Linked DNA regions of Pontibacter liquoris. The protein of the gene in region 1 interacts with the protein of each later gene in a pairwise test. Links are inferred from orthologs where the notes say so. Each region holds a gene or a part of one and is shown on either strand. Other genes may lie near its edges.

The links.
Region 2: the proteins of LWL52_RS04600 (region 1) and ung interact in binary tests that used the Escherichia coli proteins (3 or more experiments, as listed by UniProt). The link is inferred for Pontibacter liquoris from one-to-one orthologs.

The regions. Positions count from the first base shown.
Region 1 is NZ_JALEBG010000001.1:1,123,515-1,138,459, reverse strand. What follows is about bases 3,571-6,519. They hold LWL52_RS04600 (class I SAM-dependent DNA methyltransferase), read left to right. Parts: upstream 3,571-4,281; coding sequence 4,282-5,757; downstream 5,758-6,519. Other genes in these bases: LWL52_RS04595 (helix-turn-helix domain-containing protein), read right to left, coding at 5,971-6,378; LWL52_RS04605 (DUF3732 domain-containing protein), read left to right, coding at 3,571-4,167. Outside these bases: LWL52_RS04620 (restriction endonuclease subunit S), read left to right, coding at 1-511; LWL52_RS04615 (ABC-three component system protein), read left to right, coding at 529-1,728; LWL52_RS04610 (three component ABC system middle component), read left to right, coding at 1,733-2,212; more of LWL52_RS04605, read left to right, coding at 2,224-3,570; LWL52_RS04590 (hypothetical protein), read left to right, coding at 6,690-7,019; LWL52_RS04585 (hypothetical protein), read left to right, coding at 7,170-7,445; LWL52_RS04580 (hypothetical protein), read left to right, coding at 7,438-7,914; LWL52_RS04575 (TlpA family protein disulfide reductase), read left to right, coding at 8,023-9,363; LWL52_RS04570 (SusC/RagA family TonB-linked outer membrane protein), read left to right, coding at 9,572-12,760; LWL52_RS04565 (RagB/SusD family nutrient uptake outer membrane protein), read left to right, coding at 12,787-14,169; LWL52_RS04560 (hypothetical protein), read right to left, coding at 14,230-14,529; LWL52_RS04555 (MauE/DoxX family redox-associated membrane protein), read right to left, coding at 14,561-14,945. UniProt on the Escherichia coli protein: The subtype gamma methyltransferase (M) subunit of a type I restriction enzyme. The M and S subunits together form a methyltransferase (MTase) that methylates A-2 on the top and A-3 on the bottom strand of the sequence 5'-AACN(6)GTGC-3'.
Region 2 is NZ_JALEBG010000001.1:1,718,197-1,733,165, reverse strand. What follows is about bases 10,964-13,936. They hold ung (uracil-DNA glycosylase), read right to left. Parts: upstream 12,795-13,936; coding sequence 12,132-12,794; downstream 10,964-12,131. Other genes in these bases: LWL52_RS07055 (O-methyltransferase), read left to right, coding at 13,616-13,936; apaG (Co2+/Mg2+ efflux facilitator ApaG/CorD), read left to right, coding at 12,896-13,282; LWL52_RS07070 (alpha/beta hydrolase), read left to right, coding at 11,033-11,893. Also shown: LWL52_RS07130 (DUF6438 domain-containing protein), read left to right, coding at 1-468; LWL52_RS07125 (3-oxoacyl-ACP synthase III family protein), read left to right, coding at 778-1,851; LWL52_RS07120 (YsnF/AvaK domain-containing protein), read left to right, coding at 2,310-2,870; LWL52_RS07115 (YsnF/AvaK domain-containing protein), read left to right, coding at 2,959-3,774; LWL52_RS07110 (metal-dependent hydrolase), read left to right, coding at 4,477-5,157; LWL52_RS07105 (FkbM family methyltransferase), read left to right, coding at 5,165-5,899; LWL52_RS07100 (ParA family protein), read left to right, coding at 5,946-6,728; LWL52_RS07095 (ParB/RepB/Spo0J family partition protein), read left to right, coding at 6,742-7,656; LWL52_RS07090 (DUF5683 domain-containing protein), read left to right, coding at 7,789-8,301; dapB (4-hydroxy-tetrahydrodipicolinate reductase), read left to right, coding at 8,298-9,014; lepB (signal peptidase I), read left to right, coding at 9,030-10,136; LWL52_RS07075 (hypothetical protein), read left to right, coding at 10,328-10,933; more of LWL52_RS07055, read left to right, coding at 13,937-14,371; LWL52_RS07050 (DUF695 domain-containing protein), read right to left, coding at 14,372-14,969. UniProt on the Escherichia coli protein: Excises uracil residues from the DNA which can arise as a result of misincorporation of dUMP residues by DNA polymerase or due to deamination of cytosine.

The DNA.
Region 1 (14,945 bases):
GAATGGAAACATCAACTGGGTAAGTAGTGGCGAGGTCGCATTCTGCAACATCAACGAAACAAAACAAAAAATTACTGAAGAAGGATTAACTAAATCTTCATGTAAGCTCCACCCACCAGGCACAGTGATAATTGCTATGATTGGTGAAGGAAAAACGAGAGGTCAAGCAGCTATACTTAAAGTTGAGGCAACTCACAACCAAAACACAGCTGCTATTAGAGTAGATCAGGATAAATATCTATCTAAATTGCTTTACTACTTCTTAGTATGGAAGTATGAAGACAATAGACGAGTTGGCTCTGGAAACAATCAAAAAGCCCTAAATAAAGAGCGTGTAAAAAGCATCCCAATTCAACTTATACCACTTGTAGAACAACACCATCTTGTTCAAGAAATAGAAAGCCGCTTGAGTGTTTGCGATAAAGTAGAAGAGACGATAACAAAAGGTATACAGCAGGCAGAGACCTTGCGGCAGAGTATTTTAAAGAAGGCGTTTGAGGGGAAATTGTAAAAAATAATTCTTAATATATGTCTAATCCAAATAAGCATTCTGCAAGCTCAAGTTTACTAGGATATTTATATCAAGGTTATTTCGCACTCCTTCAACTATTGCAGGCTCCAGATAATTCTTATGTAAGCATTGAGACTCAAGATGATATTGAGTTAGCAGATCAAAATAATAAATCTCTATTACAATTAAAACATAGTCTTGGGTCCCCTCCACCATTAACTGTAAAAAATGATGGTCTTTGGAAAACAATAGACATTTGGTGCAAATACTCAAAAGATAGTGAAATTACAAGGCTGATGTATGTTACCTCAGCGACTGTTGGAGAGAATGATAAACTGAAATTAGTTGAGAATAGCCTTTGTCCGGTTGATTCTCTTGAGGAATTAGCAGATGCTTTGGAAACTGAAGCAAAGAGAGTACTAGAAGAAAGAGAGTTTGCTAGAAAGAATAATCGAAAGAAGTTACCTCATGAAGTGAAGTACAAAGGTTGTCAGGCATTTCTCACCTTAGAAAGTAACCAAAGGCACCTGCTTATTGGAAAAGTCATGGTCCTCTCACAAGCAGTAAACATTACTAATATTAAAAGTGAGGTTGAATTAAATCTACTGCTACTTCCACAAAAATATAGGAGTTTAGTATCAGAAAAAATTCTTGAATGGTGGGGATTACGTGTTGTTAGGTCACTATATGATAAATCAGAAGAAAGGATTTCCTGCACCGAAGTGAAAGATAAAATAGTTGAAATAGTTCAAGAATGCAAGGATGACTTTCTTTCTGATGATTATGGTGAAAAGGAACCAGATGATTTAAATATGTATTCTGGCAGTTTAATGGAAAAACAGATTACACTTGTTAGTGGCGGAAAAGCAAGGGTTGTTCGAGCCACTAAAGCTAGGTGGAAGGCAATGAAACAACGAAGTGCATGGCTATTGAACAACATTAGTTTAGCACCCAAGCTTGCAGCCTTTGACAGAAGCCTTATTCAAGAGTGGAAAGATGAATTTGATGTTATGAAGGAAGATTGCGAGGATCTTTCAAATGACAAAAAATGCGAAAAAGGTTTAGAACTCCTTGATTGGTCTCATAAGAAAGCCCCAACATCCATTCCACCGATAGTAGAAAGATGGAATAGTGCATACTTGGTCCGTGGAAGTTACCAAGAGTTGGCAGATAAGGGTGAGGTTGGTTGGCACCCTAGTTATGATTCTATTAGTTAGCAGCATGAAAAAGACTTTAGATGATATATTCGCAGCAACTAACCCTATATTTTGCGCTGTTGTTCTTCACTACTTTTTGAAGGGGCACCATGAAGCTAAAGAGAAGGGCATAGATTTTCCTCTTATGTTTTTACCTGTCCCCATTTTGTTATCTCAAGATATAATGTCAACGATGGTTCAAACGAATAAGAAAACAACTTTTCTAAATTGGATTGTTGCAAATCCGATAATCCGAATAGGTATTGGTGATAGAATTACCAACACTACAGCGATTACAAAGTCTGCTATTCGTTTCGGATTAAACAATCAATTAATTACAATTACTGAGGATGGTAAATTTCTCCCAAATGGAGAAATAAGTGATTCTAAAGCTAAGCAACTAGGTATTCAAAATTACACAACCATAGCACAGAGATTTGGAAGTTGGATTGGAAATTTAGATTCTCCAGAAGCTGTATTTTTTGCACTTGGTATAACTTTTTAATCAGGGATTTTATGAACCGGTGGAACATTAGAAAAATAATCTTATTCAGTAAAACAGGAGATTTAAAGAAAGAGCTTGAATTTGATTTAAATGCTGTAAATATTATTACTGGTAGATCACATTCAGGAAAATCTTCAATAGTAGATATTATTGATTATTGTGCTGGAAGTTCAAAATGCAGCATTCCAGCTATGGTCAGGGACAATACTTCCTGGGTTGGAATTCTTTGGCAAAAAGAGAACATGCAAGTTCTTGTATGCAGAAGGATGCCCAAAAATAATGCAAAGCAGTCTGGTGACATTTATTATTTATCAGGTTCTGATGTTAGAATTCCTGAGTCGGCATCTGAATTCACTCCAAACATGAATGTCGATTCCAGTATTTTAAAGTTTGAGGCACAACTTGGAATTGAAGATATAAAAAACGATGAAATAAACACTAAGAAAATTGACTCAAAAAGGGTTTCTTTTAGGCACTGTATGCCCTTTTTATTACAAGATGATCATAGCATTATTAGTAAAGTCAACCTTTTTAGAGGAATGGATGATGCTAGAAAACGTGTTGGGATTACTGATGCATTGCCATATTTCTTAGGAGTAATAAATCAAGAAATTGTTCGGAAAAAATCTGAATTAAAAGCTAAAAGGCAAGAATTAAAATATGTAGAATTAGCACTTGAAAAACGTAATAAGGTCCTGAAGGAAGACTTCGCTTTAGCTAAATCACTAATAGATGAAGCAAGACAAGTTGGATTGGCAACTGATGATGGTTTAGGTGATATAGATAAGATTGTACGTACATTATCAGAAATCAGATCATCTGGCTTTAATGTTACTGTTGAAATACCAGATAGTGAACTTATCTTTGAATATCTTGAAAAAGAAAAAAATTTAAATAATGAAATTGAAGCTCTTAACCACCAGATTAGAGAGCTTACCAAGTATAAGGATTTAGCTTACTCATATTCTGAAGGACAAGGTGAGTTAAGAAGACGATTGGAAGTTGTAAAAATTATTGAACAGCCTCAGAATGGGCATGTATGCCCTTTATGTGATTCAGTTATTGCTGATGATTTTGAAATAGTTGAAGATGTTAAACATTCCCTATCCCAAATTTCTAATGAGCTTTCTAATCTGGAAAGTGAAGTTCCAAAAATTGACACTTATATAAATGAAAAGAATAGGAAGATCCAAGAGTTGCGTGAGGAAAAGCGTAATCTTAAAATTCTTATTAGAGGCTTAACCTCTGAGGTTGGCACAGATGGTACACGCCTTCTTTCAGAACAGCAAAAGCAAGCCACTGTTATTGGAAGAATTAGCTTCTACTTGGACTTTATGGTTGGTGAACATAATAGTAGAGTAGATAAGATTGCTTTAATACTTCTATCGAAGGAAATTGATGAATTAGAATCAGAGTTAGGACATGATTCACTTACTGAAGAGTTATTTAAAGTAAGGAAACACATATCTAGAATTGCTAGTGATATTCTTTCGGAGCTTCCTTTTGATGAACGATACAGAGGAAATGATCTAGATTTCAATCCCAATGATCTTTCAGTAAGTGTGGAAACTGCGGAAAGGAATGTTCCTATGAGAGAAATTGGGTCTGATGAAAATTATTTAAGCCTTCATGTAGCAGTTCTTTCTGCTCTACATAGATATTTTTCTGAGCATAATGCACCAGTGCCAAGTGTATTAGTCTTTGATCAGTTAAGTAGGCCTTACTATAACAGTGACGAGGATAGTGAAGAACTTGAGATTGGTGAAGAGAATGATAATGACCGGCTAAGGAAGTATTTTGAATTTATATTTAAAGAAGTTAAAGTAAATCTCGGCCTGCAAGTGATTATACTTGAGCATGCATTCTTTAAGGACTTTCCTAGTTATGTAGATGCAACGAAATACAGATGGAGTAGATTAGATGAAGGTTTAATACCTGCGGAATGGATAAATTGAATTAAGTACTATGCTTTTAAGTATATTCTTAAGTCCACTATTTATTGGTTAACACTAATAGCAACTTGAATATTTTCGAATTAAAGAATCACAATATAAAACTCTAAGTAAATTATGACTTCCGCCATCGTTTCTAAAGTATGGTCTTTCTGTAACACCCTCCGCGACGACGGTGTGGGCTACGGCGACTATTTAGAACAGCTTACCTACCTGCTATTCCTGAAGATGGCAGACGAGTATACCAAGCCACCTCACAACCGCCAGTTGCCTATACCTGTCGAATACAACTGGGAAAGCCTGGTTGATCTGAAAGGTGCTGAACTGGAGGCGCACTACACCATCATGCTGCGCGAACTCGGCAAAGAGAAAGGTATACTGGGCCAGATCTTCACCAAGAGCCAGAACAAAATTCAGGACCCGGCCAAGCTCTCCAAGATTATCGCCATGATCAACAACGAGCAGTGGCTGATGATGGGCGTGAAAGACAAAGGCGATATTTACGAAGGCTTGCTGGAGAAGAACGCCGAAGACACCAAGAGCGGTGCCGGCCAGTACTTCACCCCGCGCGCCCTGATCAAAGCCATGGTGGAGTGCGTGAACCCGCAGCCGATGAAGACCATTGCTGATCCGGCTTGCGGTACAGGTGGTTTCTTCCTGGCAGCTTACGATTACCTGGTGGAGCACCATCAGCTGGATCGGGAGCAACGGCAGTTCCTGAAGTATAACACGTTCTTCGGTAACGAGATCGTGGCTAGCACCCGCCGCCTGGCGCTGATGAACCTGTTCCTGCACAACATCGGCGACATTGACAGCGACAACTTCATCTCCCCTGCCGATGCGCTGATTGCAGACGCTGGTGTGCGTTACGACTATGTGCTGGCCAACCCGCCTTTTGGCAAGAAGAGCAGCCAGACCTTTACCAATGCTGATGGCGAACAGGAGAAAGAAGACCTGACCTACAACCGTCAGGATTTCTGGGCTACCACCAGCAACAAACAGCTTAACTTCCTGCAGCACATTCGCAGCATACTCAAAACCACAGGTATAGCCGCGGTGGTATTGCCAGACAACGTGCTGTTTGAAGGTGGAGCCGGTGAATCGGTTCGCAAGAAGCTACTCGAAACAACCGATATCCACACGATCCTGCGCCTGCCGACAGGTATATTCTATGCACAGGGCGTAAAAGCCAACGTAGTGTTCTTCGATAACAAGCCCAGCAGCAAAGTCCCGTGGACGAAGGAAATCTGGGTATACGACTACCGCACCAACGTGCACCATACCTTAAAGAAGAACCCGCTAAAGCTGGAAGACCTGCACGATTTCATTACACTCTATAACCCTGAGAACCGCCACAAGCGCAAAGAGACCTACCACCCTGAAATTAACCCAGAAGGTCGCTGGCGCAAGTTCAGCTACGAGGAAATAATTTCCCGCGACAAAACCAGCTTGGATATCACCTGGCTAAAAGATAAATCACTAGCAGACCTTGATAACCTACCTGATCCGGATGTACTGGCTGAAGATATTATAGAGAACTTGGAAGCGGGGCTGGAGAGTTTCAGAACAATATTGGCGGCTTTGGAGAAGTAGCGTTCAGTTATTCTATATCCTCAATGCCACCGATGATTTTACCTGTTATTTAGGAAAGGTGCCAACATAATAAAGGTGCCTTCCTGAATAACACTTCCAAGTTCACCTACGGTAACATCCTATAAGTCTAAGAAGGTCCCCATACCTCAGAGGAAGGAGTTACTTTGCGTTTCGAGCGATAATACTGTACAAATCTCTTTACGGATTAACCGGCTACTGATTTTTAAGCATACGCTCCAACATCTCAATTTTCTCCCGCTCGCTTTTCAGTAAAGCTTCATATAGCTCAACTATTTTTTCAACAGCATTAAAGTTAAATGTATGTTGGTTACAATTTCCTACTCCAGCGCCAGCTGATGCATTATCATGCATATTCTGAATATGAAATACTGCCCCTTCTTCAGTAAAATTCCTAATTGCTTCAGAGGTCACTCCTAACACTTTCGCAATCTTCTCCAATGTTGCATCATCCACTTCCTCCTCCTGCTCAATGCGGGAGATATTCTGCTGCGTGGTACCTAGTTCATTGGCTAAGGTAGCCTGCTTCACGCCTAAGGCAGTACGCATTCTGCGGACATGGTCGCCCAAGTGAATCGGTCGTTTTCTGGCTGCTGTTTCCATAGAAATAATATACGAAAATTGTTCAATTAATCCAAATGCTACTTATTGTATTTCACAATATACCTATTGTTTTATACAAGCTTACCACATTTCATACAAGTCAATAATATATGTTTTTTGTACTACAATGGAACATACTCCAACTCGTATGCTGCTGCCAATATACATAAAGAACAGCTAATATTCAGGTGATGCACGCGTAAAAGCCTTTTCTGTAGGAATCAGGATTAAAACAGAAGGTTTAGAAAGGACAGCACGTGCAATAGGCTGTCACAAATACAATAAAGAAAACACTGCTAAATCCACTACTGATGAGAACAAACGATACCTTACCTTTCCCTCCAACCCCCCTTACTCCCGAACAGGCCCTGCACAACTTCCGGCAGGCTTTTACCCTGGAAGAAGCCCGGGACCAGCTCTGGCGCTGCCTGCAGCCCCGCCTTCTGGCCAGTATCCGGGCGGAGGCCCCGGAAGCGGCAGACCGCACGGCCACCTTCTGCGCCCACCTGGAGCAGCTGGTCGCCGCCATATACCAACTGCCTGCCCCGGCACCGGCTTCAACCCCGCTCGCCACAGCGTTAGCCTCCTTAGGGGAAACTGTGTCCCATAACTGGGTGCTGCTCATCTCCCCGCCCGAGTAAGGGTTCCCCTCCTCCCTTTCAGCCGCCAAAACACAAGGCACACCCTTCCGGCGGCCCCGTTTTCACCCTTTCTCCCCTGTCGTCGCTCTTTGAAGAAAAGTAGCGGCCAGGAACTCTATTGTCTTACCCTAATACCTTAAAAAACAAACTATGCCTGATACTCCTACACCTGCTCCACCTGAAACGCCTACCGACGTGTTCGGCCAGTTCTGCCGCCGCTACCCGGAAGATGAAGCCCAGCGGCGGCTCTGGCACTGGTTCATGCTGGCCCTCACCGGCGGGCTGACCACCTTAGATCCTGACTATACTAACAAACTCATCGCCTTCTATGAAAACCTGGAAGAAGTTATTTCGGCTGTGTATGACCTGCACGCGCTGCCGGCCGAACCAAATACAACGCAGGAAGGAGGGCCGCACCATGCGTAAGTTGCCTGCCGCCCCTTCCGGCCCGCTCAAGCGAGAACGGGTAGACTCCCGCGCACGTCCCCAGTTCCTGGCCGGCACGCCCGTTGGCAGCAGGCGGACCTGCTTCCAGCTACTGGCCTCCTGGCTTTGGCAGGAAGCATCCCTCCTGCGGCGGGGCCGCTATAACCCCTGCCTGCCCCGGGAAAAGCTCACCTTCGCAGCGGACGGCACGCTCTCCCCGCCGATAGAACAGGTGCTGGCGACGCTCTCCACCGCTCCTACCCTGCAAGCGGCGCAGCAGGCCCTTTGGGACTGGCTGCTGCCTGCCCTGCGCGCCAGCCTACGGCAACAGCACCTGCGCCGCCTCGACCGGCTGACAGCCCTGTTCGAGGAGCTCGAACAGCAGCTTGCCCTGGTTAACCACCAGCGCGAGCACGCACCCCCTGCCGGGAACCGGCCAACGCCTGGCGCAGGCAAGGACCTGGGGTAAGCCTGTCCACCATCGTGGCCGCAGACTCCAAGCGATCCGGGCTGATTCCGGGCGCATGGCCCGGCACCGCTTTCTCACTTTCAGGAATTCACCTTTAACCTATACCTTATGACACGAACCAACTGGCTTACCAAAATTCCCCTGTTTCTCTACTTCCTGCTCCTGGCCCTGCTGCTGCAGCTGCTGCCGGGCTGGTTTCTTTCCGTTGCCCGGGCGCAGGCCCCGGCCGAGGGGCTGGCGATCGGGCAGCCCGTTCCCGACGTACTGCTTTCTCCCCTGGTCGCATACCCCACCTCCTCGGCGCGTATCTCCGACTTTAAAGGCAAGCTGCTGCTGCTGGACTTCTGGGCGACCTGGTGCGGGGCCTGCAAAGCTGCCCTGCCCCGGCTCGAAGCCCTCCAGCAAGAGTTTGGCGACAGCCTGCAGGTGCTGCTGGTCACGCGCGACGAGGCCGCCAAGGTGCAGGCCTTCTTCACTAAGTGGAAAAGCCCCGACGGCGATCCCTACCGGCTGCCCTCGGCGGTCGGTTCCACCGCCCTGGACGCGCTGTTTCCTTACCGGCTGGTGCCCCACTATGTCTGGATTGGCCCTGACGGCACCCTGCAGGCCATCACCACCTCCGAGCAGGTCACGGCCGCCAACATCCGCCGCGCCCTGCAGGAGGGCACCATGCCCGACCGGATGAAAGTAGACCTCGACCTGCAGCAACCGCTCTTTGCCGGCAAGTACCTGCCCACGGGCAACCTGGTGCACTATTCCATCCTGCTTAAGGGCAAGATCGACGGCCTGCCCAGCGGCTCCCACTTCCGCCGCAGCGGCGACACCATCGTCGGAAGGGCCATCACCAACCAGCCCCTGCTCTTTTTCTACGAGACCGTGGCCCTGCATGCCCTGCCCGGTTATACCCGCAGCCGTCTGCTGCTGCAGGTGCGGGACCTGGCTCCGCTGCTGCCCGATAAATCCGCAGACAGCCCCGATGCCTGGAACCGCCAGCACCTCTACAGCTACGACCTGATCGCCCCGCCGGCTGAAGCCGGCCACCTCTACGAGCGCATGCTCGAAGACCTGAACCGCTACTCGGGCTACCACGGGGCCATCGAGGCGCACCCTGCCAAGTGCCTGGTGCTGCAGCTGACGGGCAGCCCCAAAAAGCTCGCCTCCCGGGGTGGCCCGCGGGAGAGCACCCTTTTCAAGCCCGGCTCCAAGCGCCTGCGCAATGCCCCGGTCTCCTACCTGGTCAAGCAGCTGCTCAGCGAGCCGGGCATCCACCTGCCCGTGCTGGACGAGACCGGCTATGCCGGCAACATCGACCTGGACCTGACTGCTGCCCTGGATGACCTGCCGGCCCTGCGCAGGGAGCTGCGCCGCTATCACCTGGACCTGGTGGAGGCGGAACGGACGATCCCACTGCTGGTGCTGCGCGACCAGCCGCCTACCCCGGCCCCCTAGGCCGGGTGCTTCTCACAGAAAGGAGGCAGGGGGATGGCCCGGCACTGCAGCACCGGTGCCGGCGCGCCTCACCCTTTGTTTGTTTAAGGTTTGGGTTTGTGCAGCGGCCGCCGGCTTTGCCCTCCCCCCGCTCCTTTCTGCTCCCGGGATACGCTTTCCCGCATCGCTTTTACCTGTACAACTTTCACCTTTTAAACCCCATACACCGATGAAAAAAATAGTACTGATGCTGTGCCTGCTGGGCTTCCTGGCTCCTGCCCGGGCGCAACACGCTGTGGAGGGCCGGGTGGTCGCCGCCCGCGACCTGCTTCCCCTGCCCGGGGCCACCGTCCGGCTGACAAGCAGGCCCGGGGCCGTGCTCACCAACGCCGAAGGGCGCTTTCACCTGCCGGCCGCCGCGGCGGGCGATACGCTGCTGGTCTCTTTCCTGGGCTATGTGCCCCGCCGCCTCCCGCTGCCCGCCACCGCCGGGCCGCTGGAGATCGCCCTGCAGGAAAACGCCCAGGCCCTGCAGGAAGTGGTGGTCTCCACCGGCTACCAGCGCCTGCCGCGCGAGCGGGCCACGGGCTCCTTTACCCAGCTCGACGAGGCGACCCTCAACCGGCAGGTAGGCACCGACATCCTGAGCCGCCTGGAAGCGGTGGCCGGGGGCGTGACGGTGGACCGCTCGGGCATTCAGCAACAGCTCATGGTGCGCGGCCTCTCCACAATCAACGGCTCACAGGCGCCCCTGATCGTCGTGGACAACTTCCCCTACGAGGGCGACATCGCCAACCTTAACCCCAATGATGTGGCGAGCATCACCATCCTCAAGGACGCGGCCGCCGCCTCCATCTGGGGAGCCAGGGCGGGCAACGGCGTGATCGTGATCACCACCAAAAAAGGGCGTTTCCACCAGCCCCTGGCCGCCACCCTCCACCTGAACGTGACCCGCAGTGCCCGGCCCGACCTTTCGTACCTGCAGCCGATGCGGGCCACGGACTATATCGACGTGGAGCAGTTTCTCTTTGAGCAGGGCTACTTTGAGGGCCTGTCGGGCGGCTATGGCCAGCCCGTGCTCTCCCCCGTGGTAGAGCTGCTCTTCCAGCAGCAGAACGGCACCCTGCCGGCCGGCGAGGTGGCCGCCCGGCTCAACGCCCTGCGCAGCGCCGATGTGCGCGAAGACTATAAAAAGTATATCTACCAGCCCGCCCTGAAGCAGCAGTACGCCCTTGACCTGCAGAGCGGCTCCGAGGTGCTGGCCTGGCACCTCTCGGGCGGCTATGACCGCAACATCGACCAGCTGGATGCCCGCTACAACCGCCTCAACCTGCGCTTTGACAATACCCTGCGCCCGGCCAGACACCTCACCCTCACCACCGGGGCCGCCTATACCCAGAGCGAAAGCACGGGGGGCCGGCCCGGCTACGGCCAGATCGGTTACGGCGAGCATTTTGTGCTTCCCTACACCCGCTTTGCCGATGAGGCAGGCAACCCGCTGCCCTTCCCCAAAGACTACCAGCAGGCCTTCAAGGATACGGCCGGCGGCGGCCACCTGCTCGACTGGAACTACTACCCGCTGGAGGACTACAAGCATGTGCAGGACGAAACCGGCCTGCAGGACGTGACCGCCAACGCCGGGCTTGCCTATGACTGGCCACAGGGCCTGCGGACCGAGGTCCGCTACCAGTATGAGCGGCAGCAGACGAGCCAGCGCCTGCTGCAGGACGCCCAGAGCTATGCGGCCCGCCACCTGGTGAACCTCTTTTCCCAGCGCGACCCGGAAACGGGTACCTTCTCCTACCCCATCCCGCGCGGCGGGATGCTGGATCTGCGCAGCAGCCTGCTGGTGGCCCAGCACCTGCGCGCCCAGCTTTCCTTTGACCATACCTGGAACCGCCACGCCCTCACCGCGCTGGCCGGGGCCGAGCTGCGTCAGGCCCGGACCACGGGCTACAGCAGCCGCCGCTATGGCTACAACCCCGCCAAGCTGACCTCGGGCCGGGTGGACTACGCCGTCCCCTATCCTGACTTTGTGACCGGCTATGCCCAGTACATCCCCGACCTGAACGGCGAGGAGGCCCGGCTCAGCCGCTTTGTGTCCCAGTTTGCCAACGCGGCCTACACCTACCACGACCGCTACACCCTCTCGCTGAGCGCGCGCCGGGATGCCTCGAACCTGTTTGGCCTGCACACCAACGACAAATGGAACCCGCTGTGGTCGGCGGGCCTGGGCTGGGAGCTCTCCCGCGAGCCCTTCTATCACCAGGCGTGGCTTCCCTACCTCAAGCTGCGCTCCACCTACGGCTTCAGCGGCAACACCAACCCGGCCTTTACGGCGGTGTCCACCATCGCATACGTGGTCACCTCCCCCTACACCCAGCTGCCCTATGCCCGCTTTGCCACCTATGCCAACCCCGACCTGACCTGGGAGACGGTGCGTATGTGGAACACGGGCCTTGACTTCGGCACCAAAAACTCGAGGCTCTCGGGCAGCCTGGAGTACTACCGCAAGAAAGCCTTTGATTTGTTTGCCCTCTACCCGGTGGACTATACCACGGGCGTGGGCGACCAGGTGGTCCGCAACGTGGCCACCATCACGGGCCAGGGCGCGGACCTGACGCTGGCCAGCACCAACCTGCAGGGAGCCCTGGGCTGGACGAGCCAGCTCAACTGGAGTTTCAACCAGGACCGGGTGCGCGATTACTACCTGGGCACCCCGGCCCCTTACCAGCTCGTATCGCCCGGCTCCCGCGTCCCGGGAGTGGAAGGCAAGCCTGTCTATGCGCTGTATTCCTACAAGTGGGCGGGTCTGGACCCGCAGACGGGGGCCCCGCAGGGCTATGTCAACGGCGAAGTGAGCCAGGACTACAACGCGATCGTCTACGGTGACCTGGCGATGGGCGATTTGGTGTACCACGGCTCCGCCCTGCCCACCGCCTACGGCTCGCTGGGCAACACTTTTACCTGGAAAGGCTTCTCCCTGACAGCTGCGATCAGCTGGAAGCTGGGCTATTATTTCCGCGCCCCTTCCATCAGCTACCCGGCCCTGTTTGACGGCGCGGGCGGCCACGCGGACTTCGCCCGCCGCTGGCAAAAGCCGGGGGATGAGCAGCTCACGCATGTGCCCGCCCTGGCCTACCCCGGCTCGAGCGCCCGCGACGCGTTTTACAGCGGGTCCGGCGTCCTTGTCGAGAAAGGGGACCACGTGCGGCTCCAGTACCTTACGGCCGCCTACGACCTGGTGCCCACGCACCCCGGCAAAAGCACCTTCACCCGCCTGCAGCTCTACCTGAGCGGCAGCCACCTGGGCATCCTCTGGCGCGCCAACCGCCTGGGGCTCGACCCCGACCAGTACAAGTATAACGCCCTGCCCGAACCCGCCAGCCTGTCGCTGGGCGTCAGGGCCTCGCTTTAAGTTTTCACCTTTAACCGACACGCACCATGACTTTACGAACGATCAACCGCAGCATGTACCTGCTGCTGCTGCTGGGGGCCTCCCTGCTGGCAGGCTGCGACAGCTTCCTGGACGAAACGCCGGACAAAAAGCTGGCCCTGCCCGACACGCTGCCCGACCTGCAGGCCCTGCTCGACTATTATGGCAACCTCAACGAGGATGACCCCGCGGGCTCGGCCGAGACCAGCGCCGACAACTATTACCTGCCCACGGCTACCTGGGCGGCCATGAGCAACGAAGCCGAGCGGCGTAAATATACCTGGGAGCAGGACGGCCTCTTCCGCATCGGCTACCGGCCCAACGACTGGTACGAATGCTACGGCACGATCTATTACGCCAACACCGTGCTCGAAGCCCTGCCCGGCATCCCGCGCACCCCTGCCAATGCCGCCACCTGGGACAATCTGCGGGGGCAGGCCGCCTATTACCGGGGACAGGCGCTGCTGAAGGCGGCCATCAACTGGACGCTGGCCTATGACGCGGCCACCGCGGCACGTGACCTGGGACTGCCCCTGCCCCGGGCAACAGACTTCAACGCAACGCTCACCCGCAGTAGCGTGCAGCAGACCTATGACCTGGTGCTCGAAGACCTGCAGACGGCCGCCAGCCTGCTCCCCGTGACCGTGCCCCACGTGATGCGCCCCTGCCGGGCGGCCGCCTATGCCCTGCTGGCCCGCACGGCCCTGGCCATGCGCCGCTACCCCGAAGCCGGCGCTTATGCCGACAGCAGCCTGCAGCTTGCTGACCAGCTGCTCGACTACAACACGCTCTCGCCCACGGCCAGCTATCCTATCCCCCGCTTCAACACCGAGGTGCTCCACGAGAGCCTCTTCGGCGCGCCGCAGCCCCTGACTCCCAGCAGGGCCCGCATCGACACGGTGCTCTATGGCCTGTATGCGGCCGACGATCTGCGCAAAACCCTTTTCTTCAAAAGCACCCCGGATGGCGGCCATTCCTTCCGCGGGAGCTACGACGGGGCCGGCTCAAGCTTCTTTGCCGGGGCTGCAACCGATGAAGTGTACCTGGTGCAGGCCGAGTGCCGCGCCCGTGCCGGCGATGTTACCGGGGCCCTGGCCAGCCTCAACACGCTGCTCCGCCACCGGTGGCGCACGGGCACCTTCACCGACCTGACCGCTGCCGATGCGCAGGAAGCCCTGGCCCTGGTGCTGCAGGAGCGGCGAAAGGAACTCCTCCTGCGGGGCCTGCGCTGGATGGACATCAAGCGGCTCAACAAAGAAGGGGCCGGCATCACCCTGCGGCGTATCCTCGACGGGCAGACGTTCGTGCTGGCACCCGGGGACCCGCGCTTTGCGCTGCCGCTCCCCGAAGACGTGCTGGAGCTCTCGGGCATGCCGCAGAATCCCCGCTGATACAAAAGGCCCGGGCAGGGACGTGCGTCCCCACCCGGGCCTTCCTGTGTTTAGGGCCGGCTAGTCCCGCTGGCCGTCTGCTTCATCCATGATCTCCTCGGTGGACTTGGGATCCAGGTAGGCCTGGAGCTGTGTCCGGTTCGTCGCCTCCACATGCAGGCTGCAGGGCAGCGACGCACTGACCTCACAGTTGGAGGGCGTCGTATTCGACAGCGTATAGGCATCGGCATCCTTGATCTGGGATTCGGTTGAACCGGTAAACACCCAGCTCTGGGCCACCGGTGCCTTGAAGGCAAAGGTGCCCGCTGCCACGATCCCCGCTACGAGGACCAGGCCATTGCTTTTGAATTTTCTCATCATTGAAAAAAATGAATGGTTAAAAAATAATATTTTATCTGCCGCCACTTCGGTAGGCTGCTTCCCCTGACGCGGCGTCTCCCCCGGAGGCGCGGCGTCTTTTTTGTTTCCACACGACTAAACCGCCTGCTGCCAGCAGGGTAAAAAACAGGTTGAACCAGAAATGGCCCTGCCAGCCCAGCCGGCCGATGATCCCGCCGCAGGCGCAGGGCACCTGCTCCCACACGCCTGCCAGGGCCAGCCCCACATAGCCGGTAAACAGGGCCAGCAGCCCGACCGAAAAAATCAGCCCCCAGCCCCGCGTGCGCCGGAACAGCAGCAGGCCGGTTGCCGCCAGCTCGGCCAGGGGCACCAGCCACACGAGCCAGCCGGCCAGCCAGGCCGGGAAAGGCTGCCGCAGCAGCTGCTCGCGGAACAAC
Region 2 (14,969 bases), 590 kb from region 1 along the record:
CTGCTGCGCTTTCTCCTGACAGGCCTCTGTGCCGGGCTGCTGGCCGGGTGCCGGGCGGCAGCTCCTGATCAAGCAGCCGGAAAAGCACCGGCGCAGCCGTTGCTTTTCTTTCAGAAACCGCCCTGCTATGGTACCTGCCCGGCTTATGAAGCCACCTTTTACGAAAACGGTAGCATCACCTACATCGGGTACCAGTATGCTCCCGCAGCCGATACGTTATACTTGCACTTGGCCGAGCCGGCCCTGCAGCAACTCCGGCAGGAAATTGATTCGCTTCATTATACGTCCCTGCAGCCTACTTACCTCTCGCGGGCAACAGACAGACCCGTCACTAACTTTACGTTTTACCTCGATGGCAAAGTAGCCAAACGCATCAAGCACCAGCAGGGCGGCCCGCCCGAGCTGCTGCAGTTTCAAAAAATGCTGGAAACCCTTTTGACCGAACTGATTGCAAAGAAAGAAAAGTAGCAGCTGCGGGAATTGCGCCAGCAAGTATAACACCAGCTACCGGCTCTCTAATGATGCGCAAAACAAATCGTGCAAACCGCCTGCTTTACAGCAAAAAACAACTTACATTGCTTGCGTAAGAGTTGGTTAAAATATATATTGTCAGTATAATATTAAACCCTTGAGCTAAATGGTCTTTGGCGGGGTTTCCCATTCTGTTGTTTCCCGGGCGCTTGCCAGGAGCTTGTTTCCTGAAAACAGCCTTGCGCATTGCCCCGACCAAGCGAAACAACAACGGGTTTCATTATTTTTTTATTTATGCATACTACTATGTGGCGATCTGTCATAACAGGCACAGGAAGTTATATACCCACCGAGGTAAAAACGAATCAGGAATTTACAGCTAACGATTTTTTCACCGAAAACAATGCGCCCATCGGCACTGCGCCGGAGGTGATCGTGGAGAAGTTTCAGAAAATTACTGGCATAGCCGAACGGCGTTATGTGGCGGAGCACCTGACCACCTCTGATATTGCCACCCTTGCTGCCGAAGAAGCCCTGAAAGACAGCGGCATCGATCCGGAAACCCTCGATCTTATTATCGTGGCCCATAACTTTGGCAATGTAGTGGCGGGCACTGTGCAGTCGGATGCCGTGCCTTCGCTGGCAAGCCGCGTGAAGCATAATCTCCGCATCCGGAATGCCGGTTGCGTGGCCTATGATATTCTTTTTGGCTGTCCGGGCTGGGTGCAGGGGGTGATTCAGGTAGATGCCTTTTTCAAAGCCGGCATCGCCAAAAAAGCGCTGGTGATTGGAGCCGAAACGCTCTCCCGCGTAATCGACCGGCACGACCGCGATAGTATGATCTTCAGTGACGGGGCCGGCGCATCGGTGCTGGAATACCGGGAAGTGCCTGAAACCGGCAGCGGCATCCTGGGTAGCAGCGCGCTTAGCCATAGTCTGGATGAGGCTTACTACATCAACATGGCTACCTCGTATGCACCTGAATGTACGCCTGGTGTGCGCTACATCAAAATGAAGGGCCGCAAAGTGTATGAATATGCGATAAAACTGGTGCCCGAGGCAATGAAGAACTGCCTGGATAAATGCGGCGTATCCATCGGGGACGTGAAAAAAGTATTCCTCCACCAGGCCAATGAGAAAATGGACGAGGGCATCATTCAGGCCTTGTACAAACTATACGGCATACGGGAACTGCCGGAAGCTATTATGCCCATGAGCATCCATTACCTGGGCAACAGCTCTGTGGCCACCGTGCCCACTTTGTATGACCTGGTTCGGAAAGGGAAAGACGATGAGCATGAGTTGCAGCCCGGTGATCTTGTACTCTTTGCCTCTGTTGGCGCCGGCATGAACATCAATGCAATCTGCTACCGAGTATAAACGCCTGTAGTAACGCTTCTTTTAAAATGCAAAAGTATGGCCGGTGCCGGTAAGCAGATTTCTGTTTTCCGGCACCGGCCATACTTGTGTTCTCCCTGTTTAAAGCTGGCGCCAAGCCATACTTCCCATCCGCAAACTGGCTGCTGCAGATCAGGTTTATACTTCTTCTTGCCCCTGCTGAATTTCTAACCGGCGTCCCGAAACCGGCCCTCAAACCCACATTTTTCAAAACCAACCTGTCAATCCGGGAGCGTAGAATCTTTTACCAGCTATCCTTCCGATTCTCATTTCATCAGTGGTATGGGTTTGGCGCTTTTCTACATACTGCACCCTGCTTACGCCTGGTAAAATTTATCTTTTCTGAACGCAAACCGGTTGCCATCGTACAAAACTACAGGGGCAATTAAATGCAATCCACCCTGAATAGCTATATTTAAAACGGCTAATAAAGAACGAAAATGAGCAAGTCATCTAAAAAAATACAATCCGAATTTGAAGAAAAGCTCCGCGAGAGCATGGCCACCTCTGCCAATGCACCCATCCCGCCGCAAACGGATGATGTTGCTGCCAGAGATGATATTGCTCCGAGGCCGGCGGAATATGACACGAACAGACAACCCCGCAGCAGAACCGAAGAATCCGACATCATCCCTGTTATTGAGGAGAATGTCCGCATCGACAAGCGGGTGGTGGAAACTGGCCGGGTGCACATCTCTAAAAATGTGCATGAAGAGCGGGTGACGGTTGACGTCCCTACCACACATGAGGAAATAGACGTGCAACGGATTGCGGTGAACAAGTATGTGGAGGCCCCTCCTGAAATCCGGTATGAAGGTGACACAACCATTATTCCGGTGATGCGCGAGGAGGCTGTGGTGGTAAAGCGCCTGGTTTTGGTGGAAGAACTGCATGTAACCAAACGCGTGGTACGCACCCATGAACCGGAGGAAGTAACGCTCCGCAAAGAAGAAATTCAGGTAAACCGCGAAGACAGAAACAGTGCTGACAGACCAAGATAATATTTTTTACAGGGAATAAGCCACGCTTCGTTCCCGAAGCAGGCCAGCTGAGCTGGCCTGAGATTGTGTAACATAAAACCCAACTACGATGGAAAAACAAACTGTAATAGGAATTTTTGATTATGGCGTAGACGCCCAGGTGGCTGCGCAGGAACTTATGCAACACGGTATCCCAAGCGACCACATTGACTTGACCGTGAACGGCTTACGCGACAGAAATGAGAACAGGATGGCCCCGCCCGCTGCAGCACCTGACAGGCCTGTAGAGAACGCCCGCGGAACAGAAAATTTCTTTGGTTCACTGTTCGATGACCGTGATGAATCCCAAAAGTATGCAGAAGTAGCGGAGCATGGATCCATACTGACAGTACATGCCGAAAGCAGGGAGCAGGCAAAAAAGGCTGCCGAACTGCTAGACAAGTGCGGCGCCATTGATGTAAACGACAGAGCCGAGAAATACCGCAGCATGCCCCAGGAAAAAAGAGGTAACTGGATAAACTCCAATAACGCTATTCCGATAGTAGAAGAAAAAATGAAGGTGGGCAAGCGCGAAGTAGAAACAGGCGGCGTGCATATCAGGAGCCGCATTGTGGAACGCCCGGTAGAAGAGCGCCTGCGCCTGCGCCAAGAGCACATCGATGTAGAACGCAGACCCGTAAATCGCCCGGCTAACGAGCGAGACCTCGAAAACTTTAAGGAAGGCGAAATTACCATGACCGAGCATGCCGAAGTGCCGGTAGTGAACAAAGAAGCCCGGGTAGTGGAAGAAGTGAGACTGAACAAAACGACAGAAGAACGCCAGGAGACCGTTCGGGGAACCGAACGTAAACAGGACGTCGAAATTGATAAGCTCCACGACAGAGACCGCTTAAACGATCCCCGCAGAGGCCCGGAGAACGTTTAACCTATTTGTTTGAGGTATAAAAAAGGACAGCTGCCTGTGTAGCTGTCCTTTTTTGTTACTGAAGCATTCGCTTCATACTTGTCCTATACTTGCTTACCTTGATCGTAGTTCACAAAGAGATCGCTACTTATTTAGCAAGTATGCGGATAGAATAAGCTTGAAGGCTAGCTGCATACAATCTATCTGAATAAAACATGCTGGAAAGGAATTACTTAAACCAATGCAGCTTACCACTATACTCCATTTAGCTGTACTAATGTATGAATTCCATTCCGCTGGAAGTACACAAGGCATACTTTATACCTGCCTACTATTTAGCATTTTACAAGCCGTTAAATAATTTATATGTTTAAGTATGTTCATCACATCCAGGAAGTTTCATCTTCCCCTTTCTGATCAGTACAGCACATCGAAATATATAGTATGATCTATATTTAAAATCCAGTAGCTTGCCTACAGGCCTACAGCCTTTGGGTTATAAACCCGCAAAGAAATAGCAGGAGGCCGGGTATTTTACACTTTAAATTCTTTTTAGTCGTTCCTTGTTAACCTTGCAATAAACAGGAAAATGTGCACAAAAAGTGTGGATAAATATACCCTCTCTGTACCGGTTTGGTCCTCCTAAATTGGGTAAAAAAATGTATCTTTGTGCAGGATGTAAGCTATATGTATAGCTGATCCCAGCGTAAAACGAGCAACATGATAGAGATAACATACTACGGACAGTCCTGCTTCTTATTTCAAATTGGGGAGCATCGTGTTCTATTTGATCCCTTTATTTCGCCGAACGAACTTGCTTCGGAAATAGACGTGGATAGCATCAAAGCCGACTACATCCTGCTTTCGCACGGGCACGGCGACCATGTGGCTGATGCCGAGCGCATCGCTAAAAACAACAATGCCACCCTAATCGCCAACTTTGAAGTAGCCAGCTGGTTTGAAAACAAAGGCGTGGAAAAAACGCATCCGCTTAACCCCGGAGGTAAAGTAACGCTCCCGTTCGGCACCGTTAAAATGGTGACAGCCATACATTCCAGCTCTATGCCGGATGGCTCCTACGGCGGTGTAGCCACCGGTTACGTGGTCGAAACGGAAACCCAGACCTTCTACTTTGCCGGCGATACGGCGCTAACCTATGACATGAAGCTCATACCTGAGCAGTTCGATCTGGATTTTGCACTGTTGCCGATCGGCGATAACTTTACTATGGACATTAACGATGCCATGATCGCTGCCGATTTTGTGCAGGTAGACCGGGTGATCGGCATGCACTACGACACGTTCCCTTACATCAAAATAGACAAAGACGAGGTGAAGGAAGTGGCGCAGATGGCAGCCAAGGAACTTATTTTGATGGAGATAGATCAAACTATAAACCTGTAAGTATACCATGGCTTATCTCTCACATAAACTAAAGAACCTGTTAACAGAAATTACAGGGTATTGGATTTATAAGAAGAGGTATTTGCCAATCGGAGCTGACTTATCTGTTGATATTTATACTAGATTAAAATTTTCACCTAGAACAATTTTTGATGTAGGTGCAAATGTAGGCCAGACCGTCATACACTTTGACAACATTTTTAAGGATGTTAAAATTTATTCCTTTGAACCGGTAAGCTCAACTTATAAACAGCTAGTTTGTAATTTAGACGGTAAAAAAAATATTGTTTTAGAAAACATAGCTCTGGGTGATTCCGACTCAACCGAAGAAATAAGTTTATTTGAAGGAGAACTCTCTGTTCTGAATTCGCTTAATCAAAATTCGATGAATAGAAACAGCGATGCCAGCAAAGAAACAATTAAGGTTTTAAAGCTTGATACTTACTGCTCTCTTAATAAAATAGATAGCATAGACCTTTTAAAAATTGATACCGAAGGGTACGAATTACAAGTTTTAAAAGGGGCTCAGTACTTTCTAGAGTCAGGTAAAATTAAGATGATTTTAGCTGAAGTTGGTTTTAATGTTAAGAATAGAAGAAATACCCAGTTTACTGAGTTAAATGAATACCTGGTAACTTATAATTTCAATTTTCATTCCATGTATGATGTCTCAAATCAGTTCATTAAAAATGGGGAGAATTTTGCTAATGCACTTTATGTTCATAATCAAATGTTTGATTAAGAACATTTGATTGCCATATTTTCGGCTTATAACCTATTAGAATAACATGGGAAAAATAATAGCGGTAGCCAACCAAAAAGGCGGCGTAGGAAAAACCACCACTGCCATAAACCTGGCGGCTAGTTTGGCGGCTTTAGAGTTTAAAACGCTCCTGGTTGACGCTGACCCGCAGGCAAATGCCACCTCCGGCCTGGGTTTTGACCCGGCCACCATTACCAGCAGCATTTACGAGTGCATGGTAGAGGATGTTAAGGCGGCAGACATCATCCTTAAATCGCCTTCCATCGAATACCTCGACCTTATTCCGTCACACATCGACTTGGTAGGTGCCGAAGTAGAGATGATCAACATGCCCAACCGCGAAGAAAAAATGCGGGTGGCACTTGCGCCCATGAAACAGCAGTATGATTACATCATCATCGACTGCTCCCCTTCCCTGGGTCTGATCACGGTAAACTCGTTGACCGCAGCCGATTCGGTGGTGATCCCGGTGCAGTGCGAGTATTTTGCCCTGGAAGGCCTGGGTAAGCTGCTCAACACCATCAAGATCATCCAGTCGCGCCTAAACCCGGAGCTGGCCATTGAGGGCATCCTGCTCACGATGTATGATGTGCGCCTGCGTCTGAGTAACCAGGTGGTGGAAGAAGTGAAAACGCATTTTCAGCAGATGGTGTTCGATACGATCATTCCGCGGAATGTGAAGCTGAGCGAATCGCCTAGTTTTGGGATCCCTGCCCTGCTGCATGATGCAGAAAGCAAAGGCGCTTTAAGCTACCTAAACCTGGCCCGCGAAATTGCAGAGAAAAACAGCGTAGAGCTGGCGAAATAATTTTAAAGAGTACATGTCGGATAACAAAAATTCTGCTGCTAAACGCAAAGGCGGCCTCGGCCGTGGCCTTAACTCTCTTCTGGAGGGAAACAAGTATACTGGCAAAATTGATTCTGAAACCTTAAACACTGTCAATACCATCGCTGATATAGCTATTGAGCAGATCCAGACCAACCCTTACCAGCCGCGCACGCATTTCGATCAGGCCGCGCTGGAAGAACTGGCGGAGTCTATCAAAATCCAGGGCATCATACAGCCCATTACGGTGCGCAGGCTCGATGAGAACAGCTACCAGCTGATCTCCGGGGAGCGCCGCTACCAGGCATCCAAAATTGCCGGCCTCACAGTTATTCCGGCCTATATCCGGAAAGCTGACGACCAGCAGATGCTGGAAATGGCGCTGATCGAGAACATCCAGCGCGAAAACCTGAACGCTATCGAAATAGCCCTCTCCTATCAGCGCCTGCTTACCGAGTGCAGCCTGAAACAGGAAGAGCTGGGCGACCGCGTCGGCAAAAAACGGACAACGGTGACCAACTACTTGCGTCTGCTCAAGCTGCCGCCTGATATCCAGATCGCTTTGAGAGACAACGTCATCACGATGGGACATGCGCGTGCGCTGATCAACATCGACACGGTTGAAAAGCAACTGGACGTATTTAAGGAAGTAGTGGCCCGCGAGCTGTCGGTTAGAAAGGTGGAAGAGCTGGTGCGTAACCTGCAGAATGCCAATAAAAAGCCGGACATGCAGCAGAAGCTTTCGTTTAACAAGTATGACGAGGAGTTAAAAGGCGTGGAAACAAAGCTTTCTTCGCAATTCGGCACCAAAATACTGGTGAAAGCCAACAACGACGGCAAAGGCGAGATCAAGATCCCGTTTGTGTCGGTGGAGGAGCTGAACCGGATACTGGAGATCCTAAACTACTAACGCTACATGAGGCTCAACATCGGTGCTGCGGCTTTTCTGTTAAGTATAACGTTATACCTTAGCGCTCCTGCTGCGCACGGGCAACGCATTACGGCTGGCCCCGACTCAGTAGTTGTTCCTGTAGCGGATACCCTGAATGCTAAAAAAGGCTTTTTCCTGAGCCGCTGGGATAAGCCGGCCAAAGCTGCCTTTTTCTCTGCGGTTATACCTGGAGGCGGCCAGATCTACAACAAAAGCTACTGGAAGCTGCCCATTGTGTATGGCACTGCCGCTGTGCTGGGTTATTACTGGATCGATAATAACAACAAGTACCAGGACTTCAGAGAGGCCGTTGTTCAGCGAGCTACTAAAACCGACAAGTATGTGGATAGTCCCATCTATGGCGTAAGTAACACCAGGGGCACACAGAACCTGCGCTATAGCCGCGACTTCTACCGCCGCAACCGCGACCTAACGATCCTTTTATCCATTGGCGCTTACGGCCTGCAGATCGCCGAAGCCTACGTGCATGCCCACATGAAGCAGTTTGATGTTGGCGATAACCTGAGCCTGCGCTTGCAACCCGATTTGATGCGGGTGCCGCACACCAACAGCTTTACCCCGGGCGTTACCCTTACCCTGTATACTACTACCAACACAAAATGAGAATTTTACTGATTGGTTATGGCAAGATGGGCAAAACCATCGAGCAAATGGCCCTAGCAAAAGGCCACCAGATTGCCGGCACCATAGATCATACTACCACCAACGAGCTGCAGCGCTATACGGCGGATAATGTGGATGTCGCCATAGAATTTACGCATCCCGACGCAGCCTTTGCCAATATCTCCTATTGCATTACCCACCAAATACCGGTTGTAGTCGGCTCTACGGGATGGCTGAACAAGTATGACGAAGCCGTAGCGCTTTGCGAAAAACAAAAAGGCGCTTTCTTTTATGCCTCCAATTACAGCGTAGGCGTTAATCTGTTTTTTCATTTCAACGAATACATTGCCAGCAAAATGCAGGCGTATCCGGCCTATCATGTGGCTGTAAAAGAGATACACCATTTGCAGAAGGTAGATAAACCCAGCGGCACAGGCATTACGGCGGCCGAAGGCATATTGGCCAGCTACAAGAATTTAAGCGGCTGGGTAGGTGATAATCCAACAGAAAAAGGTAAATTAAACATCACTTCGGAGCGTGCGCCGGATGTAGTGGGCACCCATGTGGTTACCTACAGCTCGGAGGTAGATACCATTGAACTGAGCCATGTAGCCCACAGCCGAGCCGGCTTTGCCGAGGGCGCGCTGATGGCTGCCGAGTGGCTGCAGGGGCGCCAGGGCGTTTACGGCATGAAGGACATGCTGAATCTATAATCCTAGTATAAGCAGATGAAAGTTAAATTTCTGGGTAACAAGCCTGAAACAAAAACGCCGAAAAAGAAGAAAAGCTTTGCCCGCGAATGGGGCGATGCCATTCTTTTTGCCGTTATCGCGGCCAGCCTGATCCGCTGGGCTACGTTCGAGGCCTATACGATCCCTACTCCTTCCATGGAAAAATCGCTGCTGGTAGGCGACTTTCTGTTTGTGAGCAAGCTGCATTATGGCCCCCGCACCCCTATCACGCCGCTGCAGATCCCGCTCACGCACCAAACCATCTGGGGTACCAACATTCCGGCTTACTCCGATGCCATCCAGCTGAAGCCGCACCGCTTACCAGGCTTTTCGGAGGTAAAACGCTTCGATGTAGTAGTATTTAACTACCCGCCAGAAGAACAGCACCCTGCCGACCTGCGCACCAACTATATCAAACGCGCCATCGGCCTGCCAGGCGATTCGCTGCAGATTAAGGACATGCAGGTATACATCAACGGCAAAGCGATCGAAAACCCAGCCAAGATGCAGTATAAGTATCTGCTGATACCGACCACCCAGCTGGGGCAAAAGTTCTTCCAGGACCGCAACATCAACCTGAACGATATTCAACCTTATGAAGGCGGCTATGTGGTAGATGCCACGCCGGAGCTTGCCAGCCAGATGAGCCAGCTCGACATCATTAAAGAGGTGATCTTACTCAAGCAATTGCCAGGCAAAGCTGATCCGGCGGTTTTCCCGCAAATGCCTAGCAAGTATGAGTGGAATGCCGACAACTATGGCCCCATTTATATACCAAAGGAAGGCGTTACGGTTGCTATCACACCAGCTTCGCTGCCTTTTTACCAGAAGGTGATACTAGACTACGAGCACAACGACAATGCGAAAGTGGAAAATGGCAAGCTGTACATCGACGGCAAGGAAACTAATAAGTATACGTTTAAGCAGAACTACTACTTTATGATGGGCGACAATCGCCACAACTCCGAGGACTCGCGCTTCTGGGGCTATGTGCCCGAAGACCATGTGGTTGGTAAAGCCGTGATGATCTGGATGTCGGTGAACCCGGAAGGTGACTTCCTGCACAAGATCCGCTGGAACAGGCTGTTCCATATCATCGACTAAGCACACAAGTATAACAACAAAAAGCCAGGCGGAGAAGCCTGGCTTTTTTGTTGTTATAGGTGAATGAATTAAATCTGTATATATTTAATAGTTGTAGAAAGAATCAAACTGCTGCACTCAGCACATAAAGCTGATAAACGTCATCGTGACGGATATACTATAGTTAGACTAAATCTTAACCATAAACAATAGTGATGCTGAAACTTTACCCTTTTAAGACGTATTTTATCGTTCTATTATCATTTTCTTTTCTTGTAATAAGTTGTACTGACAGACAAGCTTCCCTGACACAAGAAGAGTTAAAAGACTTATCATATTATGCTGTCGGTATGAATCTATCAAACAGCTTTGATTACTATCCTTTAATTGAGGCCAGAATTCCACAGAGCCATAATCCAGAACTTCACCAGGATATACTTGAAATCGCTATGGTGCTAGATACACTAGCAATGAAGTATATAGAACAAACCGGAGGGATAGCTGAAAATGGCACTTTTATGAACCCAGGAGAAAGTGGTGAGAAAGGGATACTAATTTATAAAGAGTTGAAAACAGAAGCCAGATTAACCGATTTGCTCAATAAAGCTAAGGCAAAGGCAGGTTCTTCTGATAAGGACCTAATGCGAGTTACGGAATATATAGTCAGGAATAAATTCTTAAATGAGAAACCTTACTTTGATCGGCAAAAACTAACCCAAAGACCGTTGTCAATTTTGAGCCTTGAACTTGGACTTATAGCTAATAAGTTGTGTGCTGAACTCCTGAACAGTCTCCCTGAACGAACAGAAAAGAAATAGTCTAACAAGGTGCATAATTTAGGATTCGGCTACGCCTCACCCACATTATAGCACGAATACGTTAAACCTCATTTTAAAACACCTACATTCACAATCCAAATGAAAAAAATACTGGTCTTATTATGTCTTAGCTTTTTCACGATAGCCGCTTTTGGGCAAAAAGCTAAGAAAGCAGAAAAAAGCAAGCCTTTTATACTTGGCGAAATTCACGAGCTTCATTCAAAAGTATTAGGCGAGAAGCGGATCTTAAACATCTACCTGCCAGAAGGGTATAACCCGGCAGACAGCGTAAAATACCCGGTGATCTATTTATTGGACGGCTCAGCTAACGAAGATTTTATTCACATAGTCGGGCTGGTGCAATACAACAGTTTTGAATGGATCAACATCGTACCTAAATCTATTGTAGTTGGCATTGCCACAGTGGATAGAAGAAGAGACTTTACTTATCCAACTACGATCGAAGCAGACCGGAAACAGTATCCGACCACCGGGCATTCGGATGCTTTTATTTCCTTTATAGGAACAGAGCTACAGCCCTTTATAGAGAAAAAGTTTAAAACGACATCTTCTAAAACCCTGATCGGGCAGTCGCTGGGCGGGCTGTTGGCCACGGAGATCCTGTTTCAAAATCCTACTCTTTTCAATAAGTATATTATCGTAAGCCCGAGTTTATGGTGGGATAATGGCTCGCTATTAAACAAGAACCCCGAGATACTGAATGCATCCTTTAAGCAATTAACGGATATTTACATCAGTGTCGGCAAGGAAGGGCTTACAACAACGGCTATCCCAAGGGTGATGGAAGTAGATGCAAACGTATTGGCAGACAAAATTCAGGCTACAAAGAGTAAAACCGTGCGGGTGCTATTTGACTACTTGCCGCAGGAAGATCATGCTACCATCATGCACCAGGCCGTCTCCAATGCTTTCAGACAATTTAAAGCTTTAAAAGAATAATCCCCTGCCCGTATGGTTGTTAGTGAGTTGAGGCATAGCTTTCTAATATTTATGGCCTGAACAAACGGGAACCCTCGGCTTAACAGTTTTACAAAAAGAGCACTCTTGCGGTTTTAATTGAACCACAGGAGTGCTCTTTTTGCTATCTAGAATTCTCAGTTAACTATCTTCTAGGCTTTTTACGGAAGGAAAATAAAAGACCGGCTATACTTCCACACTGGTTAATAGCCTTACTCTTTTACCAGTTGATGGGTTTTTCGCCGTGCGCCTCTAAGTACTTGTTGGCTTTGCTGAAGTGGTGCGTTCCGAAAAAACCCCGGTCGGCGGCAAACGGCGAGGGATGGGCAGCCCGCAGTACCAGGTGCCTGCTTTCATCTATAAAAGCCCCTTTTTTCTGGGCATAAGCGCCCCACAACATAAACACGACGTGTTCTTTCAAGTCGTTTACCTTTTTCACAACGGCGTCAGTAAACTCCTCCCACCCTTTTTTCTGGTGCGAGCCTGCATCGCCTGCCCGCACGGTCAGGGTAGCGTTCAGCAACAGCACGCCCTGCTCGGCCCAACGCTCCAGGTTGCCGGTTGCCGGCATGTCCTTGCCCAAGTCATTTTTTATCTCCTTAAAGATATTGAGCAATGAGGGCGGAATGCGTACATCGTCACTCACGGAAAAAGCAAGGCCGTTCGCTTGTTTAGGGCCATGGTAAGGGTCCTGCCCCAGGATCACAACCTTCACCTTATCGAACGGACACAGCAGAAAAGCATTGAAAACATGATTGCCTGCCGGATAAACTTTTTGAGAAGTGTATTCGTCTTTAACAAAGGACACAAGCTGATGGAAATACGGCTTTTCAAATTCATCTTGTAGCACTTTTTGCCAGCTTTCTTCTATCTTTACATTCATGAGTTAGTATGGGAAATTGGGTTGCAAATACAGGAAGCCCCAGCTCCCGTTGCCAGGTTATGCTGCGTACGGTTTCCTCAGTATACATAAAACTCTGAAACATGGATACAAAAACAACAGAAGGTGTAAAAGTGACGGTTACCACCAACTACCTGCCGGATTATTCCAGTCCGGTGCAGCAGCACTTTGTTTTTGCCTATAAGATAAAGATAGAGAATAACAGCGAATTTACCGTGAAGCTCCTGCGCCGGCACTGGTATATCCACGATTCGACCGGCGTGGTGCGCGAAGTGGAAGGCGAAGGCGTTGTGGGGCAGCAGCCTACATTGGAGCCCGGGGAGTCGCATGAATACGTCTCGGGATGCAACCTGAAGACCGGAATGGGTAAAATGCGCGGCACGTACCTGATGGAACGCCTGGTAGACGGCAAACAGTTCAATGCCACCATTCCGGAGTTTACCCTGGTTGTGCCGTACAAGCTCAACTAAAGATTTGCAGTTTTATACTTTAAATGCAGCAGTAAAGCTACTTGGGGTTTATAAGTATAATTAACAGGATTTGAAGGCATTCAATGGTGCAAGCGTCTGCTTGACCCAGGCTGTTTACGATATTTGTTTTCAGGTAGAATTCAACTGTAGGTATAGGCACAAGCGGACGTTTGCGCCAGAAAGGGCCAATTGAGCCGATTGAATTTTGTCTGAAAAGCTAAGCAACTACGGTAACAGCAACAAACGATCCAGCCATACTTCGCGGTATCTATCATTTTTGTCATACATCCCTCCTACTAGCCAGTGTATTTCCTGACCATAGCTGCTGATTACGTGCGTTATCGCCTGCGGGCTTTTAAGCTGCATGGCGTCCACTCCCCTTTTATTTTCGGGCTTTATAATCATGTACTTCGCCATGATGGGCATTTCGGGGCTTATGACCGCGTAGAAAAGCTTCGCCAGGAGTTGCTGCACGACACCCGCAACCTACAGGTAACTGATTTCGGAGCCGGTCCGAAGCGGGGGCAAAAGCACCTACGTAAGGTAAGCCACATCGCCCGCACCTCTGCCAAGCCCGCCAAGTATGGCCAGTTGCTGTTCCGCCTGGTAAACCATTTCCAGCCGCACATTATTTTTGACCTGGGCACTTCCCTGGGCATTACGACTGCCTACCTGGCCGAAGCCCGAAAGCAGGCACAGGTATATACGTTTGAAGGGTGCCCCGCAATTGGTGGCGTGGCAACGGAGAACTTCCGGAACCTTGGATTGCAGCATATACGCCTGATAGAAGGCAACCTGAACGATACGCTGCCACAACAACTGCAGCAATTAAGCCAGCTGGATTTTGTGTTCTTTGATGGCAACCACCGTTACGAGCCGACCATGCGCTATTTTAACGCCTGCCTGGGCAAGCGCCACGAAAACAGCGTTTTTGTGGTAGATGATATTTACTGGTCGGCGGAAATGAAGCGGGCCTGGCAGGAGATAAAAGCCCATCCACAGGTATGCCAGACCGTAGACCTGTTTGCTGTCGGGCTGGTCTTTTTCCGCAGCACGCAACCCAAAGAGCATTTTACACTGGCCTTCTGATCAGGCGTTGTCTGTAATCACAGGTGCTTCCCAACCATCGTATTCGCCATTGTGGTGGCGGGCCAGGCGCAGCAGCGCACTGGTTACTTCGTTGATCGTCTCTTCGTCGGCTTTATCAGGCCGGGTAACCACCAGTTTGTAGGTATAAACCTCCTCTTCCGGCTCCTCTACCACGGCATCCAACGTATACCCCTGTTCTTCCAACGACTTTCCTGCGGTTTGCCGTTCAGCGGTTGTCTGAAAGTATAAATAATGCGTGATGGGGCGCGGCACATACGCTTGATCGCCCTGCTCCTCCAGTTCTTGCAGCACGCGTGTATTCTGGATGCGCTGCATACTTTCCTCATCGGGGTAGAGGTAATTGAAGTATACTTCCCAATCGGCATCTTCGGTGGCCTGCGACACGATGAGGTAATCCGGGAATTTCTTCTTGATCTCCTCTACGCAGTTATCCAGGGCCAGCGTCTGCTCGCCGTAGAAGTATAAGCCACGCTTGCCGCTGTGCAGCGTCTTTCCTACAAACAGTGCTTCGAGCTGCTCCTCCAGCAGCTGCACCACGGCATCCTCAATCTTTTCGAGCATGCCCCATTCAGCTGCC